DNA from 2 places in the Agarivorans albus genome. Region 1 is predicted to be linked to the other one. Evidence: predicted binding sites of a transcription regulator. Region 1 holds the regulator's gene; the other holds the start of a gene.

Evidence for each region. The regulator MetJ, encoded in region 1, represses methionine synthesis genes. The targets are predictions, from matches to a motif close to TAGACGTCTAGACGTCTA.
Region 2: the regulator MetJ is predicted to act here: its motif matches at 5,283-5,300, upstream of metE (5-methyltetrahydropteroyltriglutamate--homocysteine S-methyltransferase).

The regions. Positions count from the first base shown of each region.
Region 1 covers NZ_AP023032.1:411,945-422,035, reverse strand. Annotated here, with positions in the region: gene metL (bifunctional aspartate kinase/homoserine dehydrogenase II) at 1-571, opposite strand, end outside; gene metB (cystathionine gamma-synthase) at 600-1,757, opposite strand; gene metJ (met regulon transcriptional regulator MetJ) at 1,910-2,209, shown strand; gene K5620_RS01975 (hypothetical protein) at 2,438-2,806, shown strand; gene K5620_RS01970 (DUF3859 domain-containing protein) at 3,188-3,676, shown strand; gene rpmE (50S ribosomal protein L31) at 3,753-3,965, opposite strand; gene priA (primosomal protein N') at 4,206-6,410, shown strand; gene argS (arginine--tRNA ligase) at 6,598-8,352, shown strand; gene K5620_RS01950 (SPOR domain-containing protein) at 8,355-8,918, shown strand; gene K5620_RS01945 (PilZ domain-containing protein) at 9,237-9,539, shown strand; gene K5620_RS01940 (AAA family ATPase) at 9,647-10,091, shown strand, end outside.
Region 2 covers NZ_AP023032.1:3,711,948-3,722,038, forward strand. Annotated here, with positions in the region: gene K5620_RS16875 (YciC family protein) at 1-286, opposite strand, end outside; gene K5620_RS16880 (HAD family hydrolase) at 327-1,040, opposite strand; gene K5620_RS16885 (DUF2375 family protein) at 1,196-1,432, shown strand; gene K5620_RS16890 (MATE family efflux transporter) at 1,429-2,898, opposite strand; gene metE (5-methyltetrahydropteroyltriglutamate--homocysteine S-methyltransferase) at 3,002-5,269, opposite strand; gene K5620_RS16900 (LysR substrate-binding domain-containing protein) at 5,539-6,462, shown strand; gene K5620_RS16905 (GGDEF domain-containing protein) at 6,608-7,594, shown strand; gene K5620_RS16910 (YMGG-like glycine zipper-containing protein) at 7,651-8,424, opposite strand; gene K5620_RS16915 (helix-turn-helix transcriptional regulator) at 8,599-9,540, shown strand; gene K5620_RS16920 (hypothetical protein) at 9,556-9,921, opposite strand.

The DNA of each region.
Region 1 (10,091 bases):
TATCACTACAAATAAACCCCGTTACCACTATACGGCAAGCGGCTTTTTCAGCTAAACATTTAGCTAATAACGGTGTACTTTGCGCAACATCTACTTGCGGTTGAGTAGATAACTCCGCTTTAAAAAACTGGCGAGAATCTAACCACTCGGCTTGGCAATCTTGAGCACTTAACAAAGCAGCTAATAAACGTGCAGACCAACGCTCGCCAAAAGACAATACTTCATTACAGGTAAAGGCTGTAAGCTCACCTTCAAGAATACTAGCGATTTGGTGATGTTCGCCATCAAGCGCTGTTAGGATCAGTTTGGCAGCGGCTTCATCAAGAAGCTCATTCACCAACTTGCTTTGGAATTCAATTAAACCGGTTAGCGCATCGGCTGCAGCATTATCGGCCTGTTTAGCCAACTCAATAATATTGATTAAACGGTTAGTGGTTTTACCCGCTGCCGATACCACAATTAAATCCTGTGCTTGGGTATGCTCGGCCACAATGGCCGCCACCCGCTTAAAGCACCCTGCATCAGCTAAGCTGCTGCCACCAAATTTATGCACATGTCTATTTACCGACATGACTTACCTCTCTACAACGCTGGTAAAACTACAGTTGGGCAAAGGCCTGCTGTAAATCATTAACTAAATCTTGCGAATCTTCCAAGCCTACCGATACCCGCAATAACTGATTAGAAATGCCAGCCTCTTCTAGCGCTTCCGCCGACATCGCAGCGTGTGTCATGGTAGCCGGATGAGCAATTAGACTCTCTACGCCACCTAAAGATTCCGCCAAAGAAAACAACTGTAAGCTTTTTAAAAACTTAACCATTTGGCTTTCTTCTAAATTCAATTCAAAACTGAACATAGCACCAAAGCCTTTTTGCTGGCTTTGCGCTAAAACATGCCCAGGATGCTCTGGTAAACCAGGATAGTAAATCGCGCCTACCGCTTCTTGTTGCTGCAAACATTCCACCAGGGCTTGGGCATTTTGTTGGTGTACATTCATACGTGCTTTAAGGGTACGCAAACCTCGCAAAGTAAGGTACGAATCAAAAGCAGAACCCGTTAACCCTAAACAGTTTGCCCACCACGCCAATTGCTCGGCCAGTTCTTCGTTGGCTGCAACCACCATACCGGCCACCACATCCGAGTGGCCGTTAATATATTTAGTGGCCGAGTGCACCACAATGTCGGCACCTAACAAAATTGGCGTTTGCAAGGCAGGCGACAAAAAGGTGTTGTCTACCACTACCAACGTGCCAGCAGCATGTGCTTGCTCGGCAATGGCTTTAATGTCTACAATTCGAAGCAAAGGGTTACTTGGGGTCTCTAACCACACCAATTTAGGCTTCTTAGCCAATAGCTGAGCTAGAGCTGCGTCATCGTTTTGATCAACAAAAGCCACTTCAAAGGCATTCTTTTTAGCTAGGCTGTCGAATAAACGGTAGCTACCACCGTAACAATCATGCGGCGCAACCAATAAATCGCCAGGCTCAAGCAAGGCAGTAACAAGGTTAACCGCCGACATACCGGTGTTAGTAATTACCGCACCAGCGCCATGTTCTAAATCGGCAATCGCCTCGGCTAAAATGTGGCGAGTAGGGTTACCTGAACGGCTGTAATCAAACTGGCGTTTTTGGTTAAAATCAGCAAAGCTGTAGTTACTCGACAAATAAATAGGCGGTACTACCGCACCGTGTTGGGTATCACTTTCAATACCGCTGCGCACTGCTATAGTAGCCGCTTGTAGATCTTTTAAAGACATTGCTGATTTACTCCCTCAATTTATCCTGCCACTTTACCACTAGCAAAAAAGACGTCAACACTTCTAGACGTCTAAATGTCTTTGCTGTTGGATTGCTAAGTCGCATTTCCCCCGTTACAATAGGGTCTCTTTAGTTTGGTGTGTATTGCAGAATGTCTACAGATTGGAATGGTGAGTGGATCAGCCCTTACGCTGAGCACGGTAAAAAAAGCGAACAAGTAAAAAAAATCACAGTATCTATCCCACTAAAAGTGCTAAAGATATTGACCGATGAGCGAACCCGTAGACAAATAAATAACCTACGCCACGCCACCAACAGTGAGCTACTTTGCGAAGCATTTTTGCACGCCTACACAGGCCAGCCGCTCCCCGACGACGCCGACTTGCAAAAAGACAAGCCCGACCCGGCCTTAGAGAAAGCCGCCCAAGCGGAATTGGATAAAGAAGAATAAGAAACTAGGAAGCCGCTCATTGAGCGGCTTTTTTGTTGCCTAAACCCAGCGTACGACAAATTATTTTCACCAACTTTTACTCATAAACTGTAATCAAATTGAGGGCTTACCGGTCTGTAAACAGGCTCTTAACTTAAAATAGGTAAAAGGATGAAAACGTCGTACCCTCCTCAGTTAGCCTCAAAACTATCGCTTGGTCTTTTATGTTTAAGGCTAAGCATTGCCCTCGTGTTTACAATATGGGCCTTAGATAAAGTACTTGTGCCAGAGCATGCAATAAAAGTGTTCTCTGGCTTTTACGGATTAAATTTAACCACCAATACACTTATTGCCATGGGGCTTGCACAACTGGCCTTTATCGCAGCCTTTACCTTAGGTTTATGGAAAAACATCACCTACCTTGCAGTATTGGTACTGCATGCTGGTTCAACATTTTCTTCATTTGCTAAGTATCTAGACCCATTTAATAACTTATTGTTCTTTGCTGCTTGGCCAATGCTCGCTGCATGCTTAGCTCTCTATTTGCTGCGAGATTATGACACTTGGACTTTGGGTAAAGCTCACTCTTTAGAGCAGAGAGAAGAAGCCAACAACTAAGTACTAATTGATAAAACGAAGCCGCTGATTAAGCGGCTTTTGTTGCTTTATCTTACCTAAGGCTACGCTTGCCTCCATTTGCTTTATTTCTCATCTGTTAGCTAAACGCTCCCGTTTCGCCTAACTGCGACGTCATTTTCTTTGAACAACCAAAGAAAATGAAGCAAAAGAAAGGTTGCCCCGCATTATCTGAACACTCAGGAGACACTAAATATGAAGTGAAAGTTTGTACTGCGTTTGCTAATGAGTTCAGCTGCGTATGTCTAACTTCGAAAGAAAATAAGCTCAGCAAAACATTAAGCAATCGACTTTCTAGTTTAGTTAGTTATCATCCTCAAAAAAATTTCTATTTTAAGTCAGTTAATAACGTCAAGGATGATCATGAAAAAGCTATACACAGCTGCGCTAATTCTATTAGCAGGATGTGCCAGTACTGAATCAAATACCGAAGTAACTTCAACAATTCTCGACTACGGGATTTACGGGCAATCAAGTCTCACAGGAGAATACTCAGCAAGCAATACGCCAAACGATTCGGTACTAACGGGTAAGAGTGGAAAAGTCACTAAGCAAACAACTGAGATAGCAGCTCAAGTGGGTACAACTTTTGGTTATTGTTTTGAAGTAAAAGCTGGACAAAAAAAGGTTGAAGTAACTAAATCGATTACCAGCCCTGAAATGATAGATGATGACGGGAAAATCTATACTTCGATGTCATACAGTAAAACGCTAAAACTAAAAAACGGGACAACGAGTAATTGTCATTTCTACTTCATCGAAGAAAAATGGGAAGCTGTTACTGGTGACTGGTTATTTGAAGTATTCCATGAAGGTAAACTTCTAACTAAAAAGCAATTTAGCTTAATCTAAAAACTATTAAGCCCCAGACACAAAAAAAGCGCCCTTAGGCGCTTTTTGTTTGCTGTGTAGCGAAAATAAGGCTGGCTTATTTTTTGCCCAATACAGCGAATTTCTTGTTGAAACGATCAACACGACCACCGGTATCAACGTTACGTTGCTTACCAGTGTAGAACGGGTGACATTTGTCACATACGTCTAGGAACATTGCGCCAGTGCGAGTAGATTTAGTTTCGATTACGTTACCGCAAGAACAAGTAGCAGTAAGTACTTCGTAAGTTGGGTGGATATCAGTTTTCATGGATTACCTCAATACTTGGGCCGTATCGCCATCTGGTCGCCACAATTGACACCAAACACCATACGAAAGCAACTCTATCAGAGCCTATAAATTTTAGGTGGCGGATCATATAAGAAGCCACCTAGCATAGCAAGCACCCAACAACAAAAAGCGGGCAAAAATTCGCCAAACGCTTGATTTGCTCCGCAAGGTGCTCTGCCAGTAGAATGAGACAGGTTTTTTGCTTGAGTTTATTCATTAGTGTCGATTGTTCGTGTTGCCTTAGCTATTCCCCTGCGTCGCCTTTTTGATTACAGCGTGCCAGCAAACACCCCCATGCCAGCCATTGGTACTCGGGTAAAGGTGCCTTTTGGTAAAGGCGAAAAAGTGGGTTTGGTAATAGAACACCCCAGCGATAGCGACATTGCCGAAGATAAACTCAAACCATTTAGTGAATCACTCGATCAACAAGCATTATTACCAGAAAGCCTATTTAAGCTACTTAATTGGGCTAGCTCTTATTATCACCACAGCTTAGGAGATGTTATCAGCCAAGCCTTGCCGGCACTTTTACGCAAAGGTGAGCCAGCCAAAGCTAAAAGCATTGTTGTGTGGCGTTTAAGCGAGCAAGGCAAAGCGGCCGATCTAGCTAACTTTACCCGCGCCCCCAAGCAAGGGGTTGTATTAGGCAGCTTGCAACAGCAAGAAGATGGCCAGCTGAGTGACGAACAATGCAAGCAACAAGAATTATCCCGTACTGCCATTAAAGCGCTAGTAGATAAAGGTTTTATCGAAAAACATGAGATTACGCCCGCACCAGCGCTGTGGTCGAAAAGCGATACCAACAACCAAGCCTCGCTGAAGCTTAATGCAGAACAAGCCATTGCAGTGGCGGCAGTCAATCAAAGCATTGGCAGTTTTCAGGCCTTTCTTATCGAGGGTATTACCGGGTCGGGCAAAACCGAGGTGTATTTAAATATTATTGCCGAAGTGCTTGCTAAAGGTAAACAAGCCTTAGTATTGGTGCCCGAAATTGGCTTAACGCCACAAACCTTAGCGCGCTTTGCCGAGCGCTTTAAAGTGCCGGTTTATGCGATTAACTCTGGGTTAAACGACACCGAACGTTTTACCGCATGGCTTAAAGCCAAACAAGGCGAAGCAGGCATTATTATTGGCACGCGTTCGGCAGTATTCACCCCCATGAAAAACCCTGGGGTAATTATTATCGATGAGGAGCACGACAGCTCTTTTAAGCAGCAAGACAGCTTTCGCTACCACGCGCGCGATTTAGCCATAGTGCGTGCCCGCTTAGAAAAAATGCCGGTGGTGCTTGGCTCTGCCACCCCATCGCTAGAAAGTTTGCACAATGCGCTAAGCGGCCGTTACTCACACTTAGAACTAAAGCAACGCGCCGGTAATGCAGTATTGGCCGAGCAACAATTACTGGATATTCGCCAGCAACCTTTATCCTCAGGTTTATCACCAGCACTAATTAAAGCCATGCGCATTGAGTTAAAAGCTGGCCGCCAAGTAATGCTGTTTTTAAATCGCCGAGGTTACGCCCCTGCGTTGCTGTGCCATGAGTGTGGCCATGTATGCGAATGTGAGCGTTGTGAGGCTTACTTTACCTATCATCAGCAGCCTCGCCATTTAGCTTGTCACCACTGTGGCAGCCAAAAAGCCGTGCCACACCAATGTGAAAAATGTGGCTCTACCAACTTGGTAACAACAGGTTTAGGCACCGAGCAGTTGCAAGAAGCCTTGCTGGAGATATTTCCCGAATACAAAGTGGCGCGTATCGACCGCGACAGTACCCGCCGCAAAGGCAGCTTAGAACAGTTACTGGACGATATTCACAACAACCAATACCAAATATTAATTGGCACCCAAATGTTGGCCAAGGGCCACCACTTTCCAAATGTAACCTTGGTTGCCTTATTAGACATAGACCACGCGTTGTTTTGCTCTGATTTTCGTGCGCCAGAACGCTTAGCCCAACTTTACGTTCAAGTAGCTGGCCGAGCTGGTCGAGCGAACCTGCTGGGCAAGGTGTTGTTGCAATCTCACCACCCTGAACACGAGCTGTTGCAAGATCTTATCAACAACGGTTACCAACATTTTGCTCGCTTTGCCTTAAACGAGCGTAAAGATACCGAACTACCGCCCTTTAGCTTTCAGGCGCTGTTTCGCTTTGAAGCTGCCGATGGCAACGCAGTTAACGAGCTTAGCCAACAGCTATACCAACTTGCTCAACCGTTACAGCAGGGCGAAACGTGGGTATTTCCGCCCTGCCCTGCGCCACAAGCTCGCCGTGCGGGTAAGTTTCGTATGCAACTGTTGATTCAAGCCGAACAACGCCCGCAATTGCACCAATTGGTTTATCGCCTGTTACCTCAACTAGAAAGCTTAAAACTAAGCCGCAAAGTACGTTGGTCACTGGATATCGACCCTTACGACATGCAATAAATCTAAGGCTTTTTGTAAGGCTTAAAAGATCAATCTCTCGCCAAGCAGCACCTAGGATCTTCGGTGATTTCCCCTAGCTTCCAAAACTAAGGCTAATTAGCCCAGATAAGAGATAGTTTTCGTCACAAATTGTCGGTAAAATGCCCGCTTTGTACAATTTATTTACGCGAGATTGGTGCCAACCTACATGAAAGAGCTTATTCAACAACTTCTGGAACAAACGGTCACAGCCCTAAAACAACAGCAGGTGCTGCCTGAAGGATTCGAACCACGTATCCAAGTAGACCGAACCAAAGATAAAGCTCACGGTGATTTAGCCACCAACCTTGCGCTAATGGCTGCTAAGCCTGCGGGCAAAAACCCACGCGAGTTGGCTCAACTCATCGTAGATAACCTACCGGCTTCAGCCTTGGTAGAAAAAACTGCGATTGCGGGACCAGGCTTCATTAACTTCTACCTAAACAATGATTGGTTAGCGTCGCAAGTTGAAGCTATGGCTAGCTCGCCAACCGCTAACGTTAAGCCTGCTGACAAAGCCCAAACTATTGTGGTGGATTACTCAGCGCCAAACGTAGCCAAAGAAATGCACGTAGGCCACTTGCGCTCAACCATTATTGGCGACGCTGTTGTTCGCACCTTAGAGTTTTTAGGTCACAAAGTGGTTCGCGCTAATCACATTGGCGACTGGGGTACTCAGTTTGGCATGCTAATCGCCAACCTAGAAGAAGTAGAGGCGCGTGGCACCGATGCTGGCGATATTGAATTAGCCGACTTAGAAGTATTTTACCGCGAATCTAAAGCACGCTACGACAGCGACGAAGTATTTGCCGAACGTGCCCGTAACTATGTAGTAAAACTGCAAAGTGGCGACGAGTACTGCAACACTATGTGGCGCAAACTGGTAGACATTACCCTTAGCCATAACCAAGCCGTTTACGACCGCTTAAATGTATCGTTAACTAAAGACGATGTTATGGGCGAAAGCATGTACAACCCCATGCTTAACGACGTGGTAGCCGATTTAAAACAACAAGGTTTAGCAGTAGAAGATAATGGCGCTACCGTGGTATTCCTTGATGAATACAAAAACAAAGACGGCGACCCAATGGGTGTGATCATCCAGAAAAAAGATGGCGGCTTCTTGTATACCACCACCGACATCGCCTGTGCTAAATACCGCTACCAAAACCTTAATGCAGACCGAGTACTGTACTTCATTGACTCACGCCAGCACCAGCACCTGATGCAAGCTTGGAACATTGTTCGCAAAGCCGGTTACGTGCCAGAGGAAGTTCCATTAGAGCACCACGCCTTTGGTATGATGTTGGGCAAAGATGGGCGCCCATTTAAAACCCGTAGCGGCGGCACTGTTAAGTTAGTGGACTTATTAGAAGAAGCTGAGCAACGCGCGCAAACCATCGTGGCTGAAAAATCTCGCGATTTAGATGCCGAGCAACAAGTGGTAGCCGCTAAAGCGATTGCTATGGGTGCAGTAAAATACGCCGATTTATCGAAAAACCGTACTACCGACTACATTTTTGATTGGGAAAACATGTTGGCCTTTAACGGCAATACAGCTCCTTACTTGCAGTACGCTTATACCCGTATCCAATCAATTATTCGCCGCTCGGAAGTGGATGTAGCCAATTTGCAGCAAGCAATTAGCTTAGAGCAAGATGCCGAAATTGCATTAGCACAAAAACTTATTCAATTTAGCGATGCGGTACATAACGTGGCTAACAAAGGTATGCCACACATGATGTGTAACTATCTCTACGAGCTAGCGGGTGCCTTCATGACCTTCTACGAGGCCTGCCCAATTCTTAAAGAAGACGTAGCAGCCGATACTAAATCTAGCCGTTTACGCCTAGCCTCGCTTACCGCCAAAGTTCTTGACCAAGGCCTATCACTACTAGGAATTGAAACCCTGGAACGTATGTAAGCATGGCCAAGGATTACGTAGGGCGTAGTAAGCCCAAGAAGCGCGCGGCTAAACCTAGCCGCGCGGTATCTAACAATAAACGTTTCCCTTTACCGCTAGCATTAGCGGTAATTGCGGCTATTGTGGGATTTGCAGCGTTGCTCTTTAATATTAAAGGCACAGCCCCAACCCCCGCACCAGAGCTAAGCGAGATAGTAAAACCTAAAACAGCCACGCCCACTAAACCCAAAACAACGCTGCCCGAGCCACCTAAAGAACGTACTTACGTTAAAGAGCTAGAAGAGAAAAAGGTTGAAGTAGAGATTGCCGAGCAGTCCTCTAAACCAAGCAAGCCTTATCAAATGCAGTGCGCGTCTTTTCGCAGCCGAGATAAAGCCGAAGAAAGCAAAGCGCTTATCGCCTTTGCCGGCCTAGAAAGCCAAATTAGACGCACCGAAGGGAAAAACGGCGCATGGTATCGAGTGGTTTTAGGTCCTTACCCCACTAAACGCGACGCAGAACGTGCTCGACACATACTGCAGCGAGCCAAAATTAATGGCTGCCAAATTTGGCATTGGAACTTCTAAAACACCTCCCACACTAAATAAGCTGAATAATCCTAATTCAGCTTATTTTTTAATTAGTTAGAATCAAAGTAGTATTAAAGTTTTGTATTAACAATCGACCGTTAAAACAACTACTTTAGGGCACTATTTCAGCAAAAAATCCTCACCCTTTAGTGAAAAAGACAGAAAAAAACAACGCTAAGCAATTAAAAATATTAGTTATTTGAACTAGTTCTCAACTATGTTATAAAAATGTAGCTAGGCTAGTATGTTAGGAATAACTAAAATGCGGAATATCTATAAGCTTCAATCCGCGACTCGTAATAGGAACGCGATGAAATGGAAAACACGGAACTAGAGCAGCTCGACCGTCGTCGCTCAATGCGACTGGATTTAGAGAATGAGCCAGTGCAACTAACGTGGAAAGACGGCGAAGGCGAAGATCAAAGCATTGAAGCAACCTGCATAGATATCTCTCGACGTGGCATGTTGGTAAAACATAGCAACGATCTGCAAATAGGAACCAAGCTAAAAATACAATTTTCTGCGGGGCATAGTGATACCTCAGAAATGAAAGCCAAGGTTGCACGCTGTCACCGTAAAAATTTCTCCAGCTATCATATGTTTTTGTTATTACTATAGAAAAACCACCTGCACGAGCAAAACTGGCGAACTGTCTTATACTTATTATTACTTGTAGCAATCTTAACGAGATAAAAAACAACAAGTAGCGATAACAAGGAGCAGCCATGCTAATACTAGTAGGTGGAGAAAAAGGCGGCAGTGGCAAAAGCTGCCTCGCACAAAACATTGCTGTACACCTTAAAACCAGCCTAAATGCCAACATCTTGATGGTGGACTGCGACCCACAGCGCACTACTTCTGATTGGATTCAAGCCCGTAATGAAGATGAATCGCTACCAGGTATCAACTGCATTCAACTTTACGGCAAGATCCGCAAAGACCTATTAAGCCTAGAAGGTGGCTACGACTTTGTAATTGTTGATTGCGGCGGCCAAGATAACCTCGCAATGCGCGCCGCTATGTCGGTCGCAAAATACGTACTTATTCCATTGCGTCCAAAACGCCGTGATTTAAAAACCCTACCGCACATGGAAGACATGCTTAGCACCTGTAAAATGGTTAACCCAAAAATGGTGGCCAGTTTTGTTATTACCCAGTGCCCTGCCTTAC
Region 2 (10,091 bases), 1.5 Mb from region 1:
TTAGCGACGCTTGAAAGCAGCGAGCGATTGACCAAGGTTGCTGTTTAAACTGGGCGCGCATGTACAAGATGATTGCACCTTGATAAACAGGCTGCATTAACAAACCTATTATCACAAACATCCAATAATTTGCGGTAGAAGGCTCGCTAGGGTTTTGAACATATTGGCTTTGCAGTGCGGCAAAAGGAACAGCAAAGGGCAAAACCATTAATGCCAATTGAGTAAAATGCTGACGGTAAAAACGTAAGCTATCGGCCAACCAGTCCCATAAACCAACTATTGCCATACTGCTTTCACTGCTCCTTTAAAACCGCCAACCAACACGTTTATGCTAAACCAATGCACTGATGTAATTGATTTAGTGAGGCTATTGTCCAGTTTACATTTTCCAATGGCTGATATTCAGGTTCACAGCTCTTGCTTCTTTGTAGCCACACACTGCTCATCCCTGCGGCACTGGAGCCTTGAGCATCATTCACCAAGTTGTCTCCCACATAACAACATTGGCTAAGCTCAAGCTTGGCCAATTGCGCGGCTTGCTGAAAAATCTCTGCTTTAGGCTTAGCAACGCCAGCCGCTTCTGCGGTTAGAACAAACTCAAAATAATCGAGCAAGCCAGCTGCACGTACTTTTCGCTGTTGCATATCTTCTGGCCCATTAGATACTAATGCCAGGCGCCAACCTTGTTGCTTAAGCTGATCTAAACAAGCCAAGGTATCGCCGTACAACACTGTTGCATCGATATATTGCTGCATGAAATATTCGAAAGCCTGCTCAGCAGCATCAGCACTTAAGCTCTTATCTTGCAAAGCTTCGCGCGCGCGGGCTTGGCGCATTTCAGCGGCGCTAAGTTTACCTTGTAAAAAAGCTGGATAATGAAGTTTTAGCGCACGCTTCCAATGACTTAGGGCGTCATCAGCTTGCGAGGGCCTATATTTACCAAACAAAGCTTTAGCGGCGGTTTCGGTAGCAATTCCGTCATCCACTAAGGTGTCGTCTAAATCAAACATTAGCATCTTGGCTTGGATTGGTTTAATCATCGGTATTCCTTTTATTTTCAGTCAGATTAGCGACAGGAAATAAGAAGTCAACGATTGTTTACAGCAAGTCCTTCTGCCTTACCCAGAAAAGCTAGTGATCTAATCGGCCAGTGCTAACGTTATATTGAGGCAAAACACAATTGGAAGGACTCATCATGAAAACTCAATCTGTTGGCCTAAGTGATGTTACCGTGCTTTTTTACCCAAGCGACAACCCTTATCAGCTGCAATCTATGCTGTTAAAAGATCAAGTTGTGAATTGCCAAGGCAGAGTGGTGATCCCCAGCAAACACAAGCAGGGAAAAATTATTGTTGCCGTGATAGCCGGCCAAGCCGACTTACTAAACTTACTCGGCGACCGATTTGATGTAAGCCCCTTGTCTGTGGCTTAAGATTTAGCAGCTGCTGTATCTTTAGAAGACACTGTATCCTCCAAATCAGCTTCCGCACACATATAAGCGCGACTAGAACAAAATGGCGTAAGCGGCACACTGGGCTCTAATGGCTGTTCTTGCTCGGCCAATTGACGTTGATGCTTATTGGTGACTCTAGCCACAATATAAAAAGCCATTCGCAGCGCCAATAATCCAAATACAACCGTTCCTACTGCTTGACCACCCAACACGCCCAGCGGCCCAAACCACTGTCCACCTAGATAAACAAAAGGGATTGTGCCTAAAGTTGCTTTGCCAAAATTAAGCATGGTAGAGGTGCTTGGGTAACCAAGATTATTAAAGGCAGCATTAGCCACAAACATCGCCCCATTAAATACAAAGCTAAAGCTTATCCAGGTACAGAAGAAACCAATAACAGTGGCCGCTTCGCCACCCACACCAAACACATCCACAATGACGTTTTGCCCTAACAGTAGAATTAACGACACAGCAACAACAAACCCACCGTTAAACCAAAGCGCTTTGCTTAAGGCCTCATGTACTCTAGCGTAATTATTTGCACCAAAGTTTTGGCCAACAATAGGGCCAATGGCGCCAGATAACGAGAATATCATGCCAAATGCCACCGGCATTATACGTCCAACCACAGCCCAACCCGCTACGTAGGCATCACCAAAAATAGCAATAGAAGCAGTAACATAAGCATTGCCTAAAGGGGTGGCTACATTGGTCATCATGGCAGGAGCGGCCACCTTTAAGATAGCGCGCAGATCTTCCAACCACTTTTGCAAACTAAAGCCAGCAAACAACTGGTGCTTGTAGACCACTCCAGACAAGGCAACACCCGCAACCACAAAGCGCGCAATAACCGAGGCAATAGCGGCACCAGGTAATCCAAGTCCAAGCGCAAATATGAATATAGGGTCGAGTACCGCATTTACGCCGCCGCCAGCCAAGGTAGACCACATCGCCCGTTTTGCATCACCTACCGAGCGCAGTGCAGCGCCACCACTCATGGCCAACCCAAGAATCGGTAGCGAAGGCAGCAAGATTCTTAAATACTGCACCGCAAGTTCATGGGTTCTGGCCTTAGCGCCAATCAAGCTCAACAGCTCTGGAGCAAAATACCAAGCCAAAGCGGCAAAAGCAGCGCTAATTAAAAAACCAGTAAATAAGATATTGGTGACTAACTGCTTAGCCCGCGCTTTATCTTGCTGGCCAATCGCTTTTGACACCAAGGCGGTCATCGCAATCGATAAGCCAATAGAAATTGAAGTGGTAAAAAATGCGATGGTTCCGGCGTAGCCTACCGCTGCAGCAAGCTCAGCCTCACCCAGCAAGCTAATAAAAAACAGATCGGCTAAATCAACCAAAAATAAAGCAGTTAAGCCAATGGCATTGGTGGAGGACATAACAACGATATGGCGAAAAATATCACCAGAGACGAACTTTGCCTTTGGCATAGAAACTCTCAAAACAACTGGGTAATTTCTAGTGTAGGCGCTAATTAAAACGAAGTCATTGGCGAAATAGCCCCTTAATTAAAGGGGCTATTGCTGGTTAAATTTAGCTAAAGCTAGCACGTAGCTCTTTGGTTGCTAATACCATGTTGTTTAAGGCTGCCTCAGTTTCCTGCCAATTACGGGTTTTCAAGCCACAATCTGGGTTTACCCACAAACGTTGCAATGGGATCCATTGTGCTGCTTTATCAATCAACGCTTTAATATCATCGATGCTAGGAATGTTAGGCGAGTGAATGTCGTAAACACCTGGGCCAATTTCATTTGGATACTCAAAGTGCTCAAAGGCCTGCAACAAACTCATCGCCGAACGAGAAGTCTCAATGGTTAATACGTCGGCATCCAATGCGGCAACCGCCGGCATAATGTCATTAAACTCGCTGTAACACATGTGAGTATGGATCTGCGTTTCTGGCTTGGCGCTAGCGGCTGATAACTTAAAGGCCGATACCGCCCAGTTTAAATAATCATCCCATTGGCTGCGTTTAAGCGGCATACCTTCGCGAATAGCAGGTTCATCAATTTGAATAACTTGAATACCCGCTTGTTGCAGCTCGGCCACTTCGTCATTAAGCGCGATAGCGATTTGCTCGGCGATTTGGGCGCGGCTAATATCCTCTCGGGCGAAGCTCCAAGTCAAAATAGTCACCGGGCCAGTTAACATGCCTTTTACCGGCTTGTTAGTTAAGGATTGCGCATAACTGCTCCATTCAATAGTAAGAGGTTTAGCGCGCTCGATGTCATCTACAATAATTGCTGGTTTTACACAACGCGAACCATAACTCTGCACCCAACCAAAGCGGCTAGCAATAAAGCCATCTAATAGCTCGGCAAAATACTCAACCATGTCGTTACGTTCGGCTTCACCATGCACTAACACATCCAAATCTAAGCGCTCTTGACGCTCAATGGCATCCTTTATATGTTGAGCAAGCGCAGCATCATAATCAGCTTGGCTTAGTTGCCCCGCCTTATATTCGCGACGCTGACGGCGAATTTCATTGGTTTGTGGAAATGAACCAATAGTAGTGGTTGGCAAGGGTGGCAATTGCAAACTTTTCTGCTGAATCTCTTGGCGCTGTTCAAAGCTTAAAGTACGCTCACGCTCAGCCGGGGTTAAGGCGCTAATTCGCTGCTGCAAGCTGGAGTTGTTTTTCTTGTTAAGGTTTTGCAAAGCGGCACTGTATTGGCGAGATAGCCGCAGGGCGTCAGCTTCACCATTTAGCGCTTCATCAAGTATTTGCAGTTCAGATAGTTTTTGCTCCGCAAAAGCCAAACGATACTTAGCATCACCTAAGTCCGTTTCACTCTCTAGATCAAGCGGGCTGTGCAACAAAGAACAAGACGAGGCAAGCCACAAGCGCTCGCCTAAACGAACTTTAAGTGAGCTGTAGTTTTCGATAATCTCTGGCAAATTCGCTCGCCATACATTGCGACCATTAATCACACCGGCAGACAGTACCCACGCTTCAGGTAACCAAGTTAGTACTTGCTCAAGCTGTTGTGGAGCGGCAGATAAATCTAAATGCAGCCCGTCTACCGCCAATTGCTTAATCACCTCGGCATTGTCTAACACATCTGCAAAATAGCTGGTCAAAAGTAACTTAGTGGGGCTGAGCTTTGTTTTATAAGCAGCTAATAATGCGTCTTGCCATTGCGAATCGAGCTCTAGGCCCAAGATAGGTTCATCCACTTGAACCCACTCCACACCTAAATCAGCAATAGCTTGGAAGATCTCGCGGTAAACCGTTAACAACTGTGGCAATAACGACAAACGGTCAAAATTACTGGCTGCTTGGTCGTCATTTTTACCTAGATACAGGTAAGAAACAGGCCCCAAAATAACTGGCTTAACTGCATGGCCTTGCTCAAATGCTTCGCGAATTTCATCAAACAGTTGCTGCCACTGTAGGCTAAATACACTGTCTTCAGAAAACTCCGGCACAATGTAATGGTAATTAGTATTAAACCATTTGCTCATGTCTGATGCCGCATGATTACAGCCACAGCCCTGTTGGCCACGAGCAATTGCAAACATGCTATCTAGGTTAATTTGCTCAGACTGGTGACGCTTAGGCAGGTTGCCTAACAATAATGAGGTATTTAGTACTTGGTCGTACCAAGCAAAATCGCCTACGGTCACCCAAGCTTGACCACTGTCTTTTTGAGCTTGCCAGTTTTGTTGGCGAATATTTTTGCCAACTTGTAATAACTCTTGCTGCGAAGAGTCGCCACGCCAGTAGCTTTCTAAAGCAAATTTTAGTTCTCGTTGCTTACCAATTCTTGGGTAACCCAATACGTGAGTAGTGCTCATATCAATATCCTTTTAGCCGTCTAGATGTATAAACCCATATTGACCAGAGCGAGGCCTCAACACAATTGAAAAGCCATCAAGTTAAATTGAATTTCTCTCAACTCTGCTTAATCCAGTGAAAACTGGTCATACAGAATTAAAGCGCTCTCCCTCTCTATATTGAAAAATATTCATGTTTAGCCATCTAACTTGGCACTTATATGTACAAACAAACCTGAACTGCCTAAGCTGCGAATTCGCCCAAACACTTAAAGGAGCTAGCCAGATAAATGTTAGAGATAAAGCATTTACGTTGTATTCAAGCGATTGCTGCTAGCTCTTCTTTAAAGTCAGCGGCTGCCAAGTTGTTTATTACAGATTCGGCGCTATCTCACCAGCTAAAAGACTTAGAACAGCGCATCAATAGTCACCTGGTGTTAAGAAAGCAACAGCCCTTGCAGCTCACCCAACACGGCCAGCAACTACTTAGTTTAGCCCAGCAAGTGCTGCCTTTAATTGAACAAACCGAGCAACAATTTAGCGCCGCCCAACAACAGCAAACACGTTTAAACATTAGTGTTGATTGTCATGCTTGTTTTCAATGGTTATTGCCGGCTTTGCAGCGGTTTCAGCAAACTTGGCCAGAGGTAAATAGCCATTTTTGCCAAGATAAAGACTATAACGGCCTGCCCTTGTTACAGCGTGGGGAAGCTGACATTCTGCTAACGTCTGAAGTAAGCCCAGAGGAGCAAATCCACTTTGAGCCTTTGTTTGAATATGAAATGGTACTTATTTGCCCACCTCAACACCGCTTAAGCAGCCAAGCGACAATAAAAGCCTCCCAGTTGAGCCAAGAGACCATCATTAGTTACCCGGTAACGCCACAACGCTTAGACTTATATCGTTACATTCTTCAGCCCAGCCAAGTAGCCGTAAAACAATGGAAACACGCCGATAACCCAGCCATGTTACTGCAAATGGTCGCAGCAGGAATGGGAGTGGCAGCGATGCCTTATTGGGCTGTAGAACATTATGCGCAGCAACAATTTGTGCACTTATTGTCATTTGAACAAGCCTTATGGCGTCCCATGTACGCAGCGTTTAGTAAAAACGCTCAATCAAGTACAGTGCTAAAAGATTTTGTTGAACTTATTTTACAACAAGCACTCAGCCAACTAAAAGGCAGCAGAGCACTAAGCTTTAAGCATAAATAAAGCGTCAATTTGATTTGACGGATCCGCCAAAAAGAGTTTACTTTTAATAACATAAGGAAAGCTCCCCAGCTCGTATTTTAACTTTTTGGCATAGGTTTTTGCGATGGTGTCTGACTGGTCTCCAGCAGAGTTTACAGAAAGAAAAATGAGCCTTGTCATGCATTTGGCAGGTTTCATTCCTAGTGCTTATTTTTCAATTACTCATTTAGTTAATGGGGTATTTTGGTACGGCTTAGTGGTACTACCCTGCGCCTTGGCCATTTTAGTTTCGCTATTCTTCTTATTCACCAAACCCGAATCCAACCATTACAAAACTGCCGACGTATGGTTCTTATTGCTAGCCATTCCCCCGGTTTTATTAGCACTGACTCAACCCAATATGCATGGCGAGTTTTTTGTTCCCGCATTAATTTTGGCCTGCTTTATCCACTTACCACTGCAAATGGCAGAGCGCCTTGTATTGGCTGTAAGCATTCTGGCAATAATTCTTGGTGTTCATCACTTAGGTGTTCATCAAGGTATACGTTTTAGTATTGGCGTAGTGGCTTCACACATCTTTGCATGGGGCTTGGCGCGGGTACTGGTAAAACAAAATAACGAACTCAAAGAACTCGCTTTTAAAGACTCCCTAACACGTTGCTATAACCGTAGAGCCTTGTTTGATGAACTGCTAAAAGCTACCCAACAACATAAACGCAGTGGCATAAAAGCTAGCATTATCCTTTTAGATTTAGACCATTTTAAAGCCATTAATGATCAACATGGCCATAATGTAGGCGATCAAATACTGGTGTGGTTTACCCACTTTTTGCAACAAAACACCCGCGTTAACGACCGAGTATTTCGCTATGGAGGCGAAGAGTTTCTTATCATGTTGCATGATGCAGACTTTGATACTGCCTACCAAACTAGCGAGAAGCTAGTAGCTAAAATTTCTAGTTTATTGGCGCCTAACCAACTGTCGATTAGCTTTAGTGCAGGCATAGCTAGCATCAAAGAAAGTGAGAGTATTGATGATTGGATTGAAAGGGCAGACCAAGGTTTATATCAAGCCAAGCAAGCGGGGAGAAAGCAAACTTGGCCCAGTCAATTTGAGCGTGTAGAAACCAGCTCACCAAAACAGCCTATTTAAACACGTCGTTTAAATAGGCTAATAACGACTAACGTTAGTTTATAACTATAATTTTATTAACTGATCTTGCTAAAGCGATAAGACTGGATCATTTTCTCTTCACTACCTTGCTGTGAGTAGGTTTCAACAATCCATAGCTGCGGGCTCACCACTCGTAACTCCATGCGCATATTAGCTGTACTAACTTGGCTCAAAGGATAGTAGCTAAAACGATTCATAGCCGCTTGAAATTCCCCAGCATACACAACATCGTTCTCAAGATTTGACGCGCTCACACTTAACTGATGTCCCTGTTGCAGGTTATAACTTATCGTTGTACTAGCTTGTAATTCTAGCTGTTCACCTGCAACTTCTAGCTGCTCTAGCTCTACCGTAGCAGCGTCACTTTCCATCATTTTACCGCGAGCAAGCCCCTGCGCTTCGATGGTGCTACCATCAGGCTGAATCGCCCAAACGTTTACCTGCCATTGACCCAGCAATTTGTTCAAATGCTCACCTTGATTAGCCGTTGCATTGTCACCATTCATAATCACTGTGTTTGGTTGGGAGATGGCTTCTGCAGTTACGCCGGTTCGACGATTCTCTTGGCTATTCTCGTAATCGCGCATTGCACCACTAGCCCCACCAGCAGCAGCACCAACAGCAGCACCTTTCACCGCCAACTCTGCATCTCCAGTAACCGCGCCCATAACCAAACCTACAACGGCTCCACCTACTGCACCGGTTTTCATTCCTTGGTTAGGATCTGGCTCACCATCCGTTGAGGCACAGCCAGCAAGCATGCTGCTTGCAAGTAAAACGACACTAATAGAGGTTCCGACTTTGTTCATTCAAGATTCTCGTGGTTGCTAAATAATCGGTCGCTAAGATAAATCAAAGCACCAGTTAGCATCAGAGCATGTTAAAAATATTTTTTTATAATCAATGCCTAGCGAGCCCCTTTGGGCGATTCAACAAGTGCTGCTAAAATAAAGCACATAATAACAATTACTTGATAACTCTATATGGCTAACTACAAGAGCATTGCCGACTACTTGCAGCAAAAACGTAACCAAGCAAACCTAACCCAAGAACAGCTTTGCCAAGTATTAGCGGCCTTTAGCCCAGAATTTAGTGAGCTTGATGCCTTGGCGGTGAGCCGTTGGGAGCGGGGCAAAGTAGAGCCGAGTTTAAATCGGCAATTGGAAATTATTCGCTACTTTGGTGATGAAGCTTATAAAATTTTCACTTCCAGTAGCTTTAGCTCGAAAAACCTTCCCAGCAACCAAGCGATGAATAAAGTCCTTGAAGCTCGAGCCAAGTTTAAACACTACTTAGGTGCTCACCCTTACCTGCCGCAGAGTGAAGAGAGTTTTGAACAAATTACTCCGCCCCATCCCCTTACTCAATACAGTGCACAACACCTAAGCAATTACATTGATAACCTCACCTTTGGCTATGAGCAGTGGGACAGCGCTTGGCTCGAGACGCTTCAAAACCATCTCGCTGCAGAGGTAAGTTACTATTTCTACCTCGGTCAACTCGCTGGGCATTGTTTTGCTCTCAAGATAAAACAGCCCTACTTTGAGAAGCTACTAGACAAGAGCTTAGATGAAACCGATATATGCGAAGAAATGCTAGCCAGCAACAATGAACCGGCCAGCTTATATATTTACTCCATTTACACAGGGCGAGTAAACGCCATCACTCAAGTTTATGAAAACTTGTTTAAAGCCTTTATTATGAATAAGTCGTTAAGTTATATAGGCATTAGAATTCGCCGCGACATTGCTTTTGTGATGTTAGAAAACGTACCACACTCCATCGAAGCAATAGGCCCACCAAGTGACAACCGCAATGTAGGTATCAAACATAGAGGTAAGCGCTATCAGTACGTAACTTGTAGGATAGAACGGCAAGCGCTATTTAATTCACCGGTATTTTTAAATATCTTGAGAAGTGATTAAGGAGTTCTGAAGAGGCTATTGAATAGCTAAGCTCTCTTGCTCTTTGCGCCACAAACGATGTCCACAGGCTAGACAAACACACTCACGGCGGTGATCCATCAGGCTTTCCAAACCATACTCCCACGTTTGGTCGCTATCGCAATGGATACAACGAATCGTATTAGCATCTTCAGTTTTTTCAGGGTAACGAGTCTGATAGTCGTTTAGCGTGGGTAAACGAGCCCACACTCTTTGACTACTATCGCGGCGATTAAAAAACAGCACTACCGCACCCAGTAATATTAGTAACAGCTGAAACACACCACCTGCCTTGGTTTTTTTTAAGCTTAAGTTCTTAATACCGAACCCAATTTCTGCAACAGATCCTTGCTTAGAAAACATTTGAAATCAACCTACTTGTTAACAAAACCACCATTAACAGCGAAATGCCTGCGGCACAGCTGTTACATATTGTTTACGTTTCCATAACTGCGCATACTACAAGAACTTTGTTACGCTAAAACGACGTGACATGGTAATTTGCCACTTACCGCGTATATACTTATGCCCAG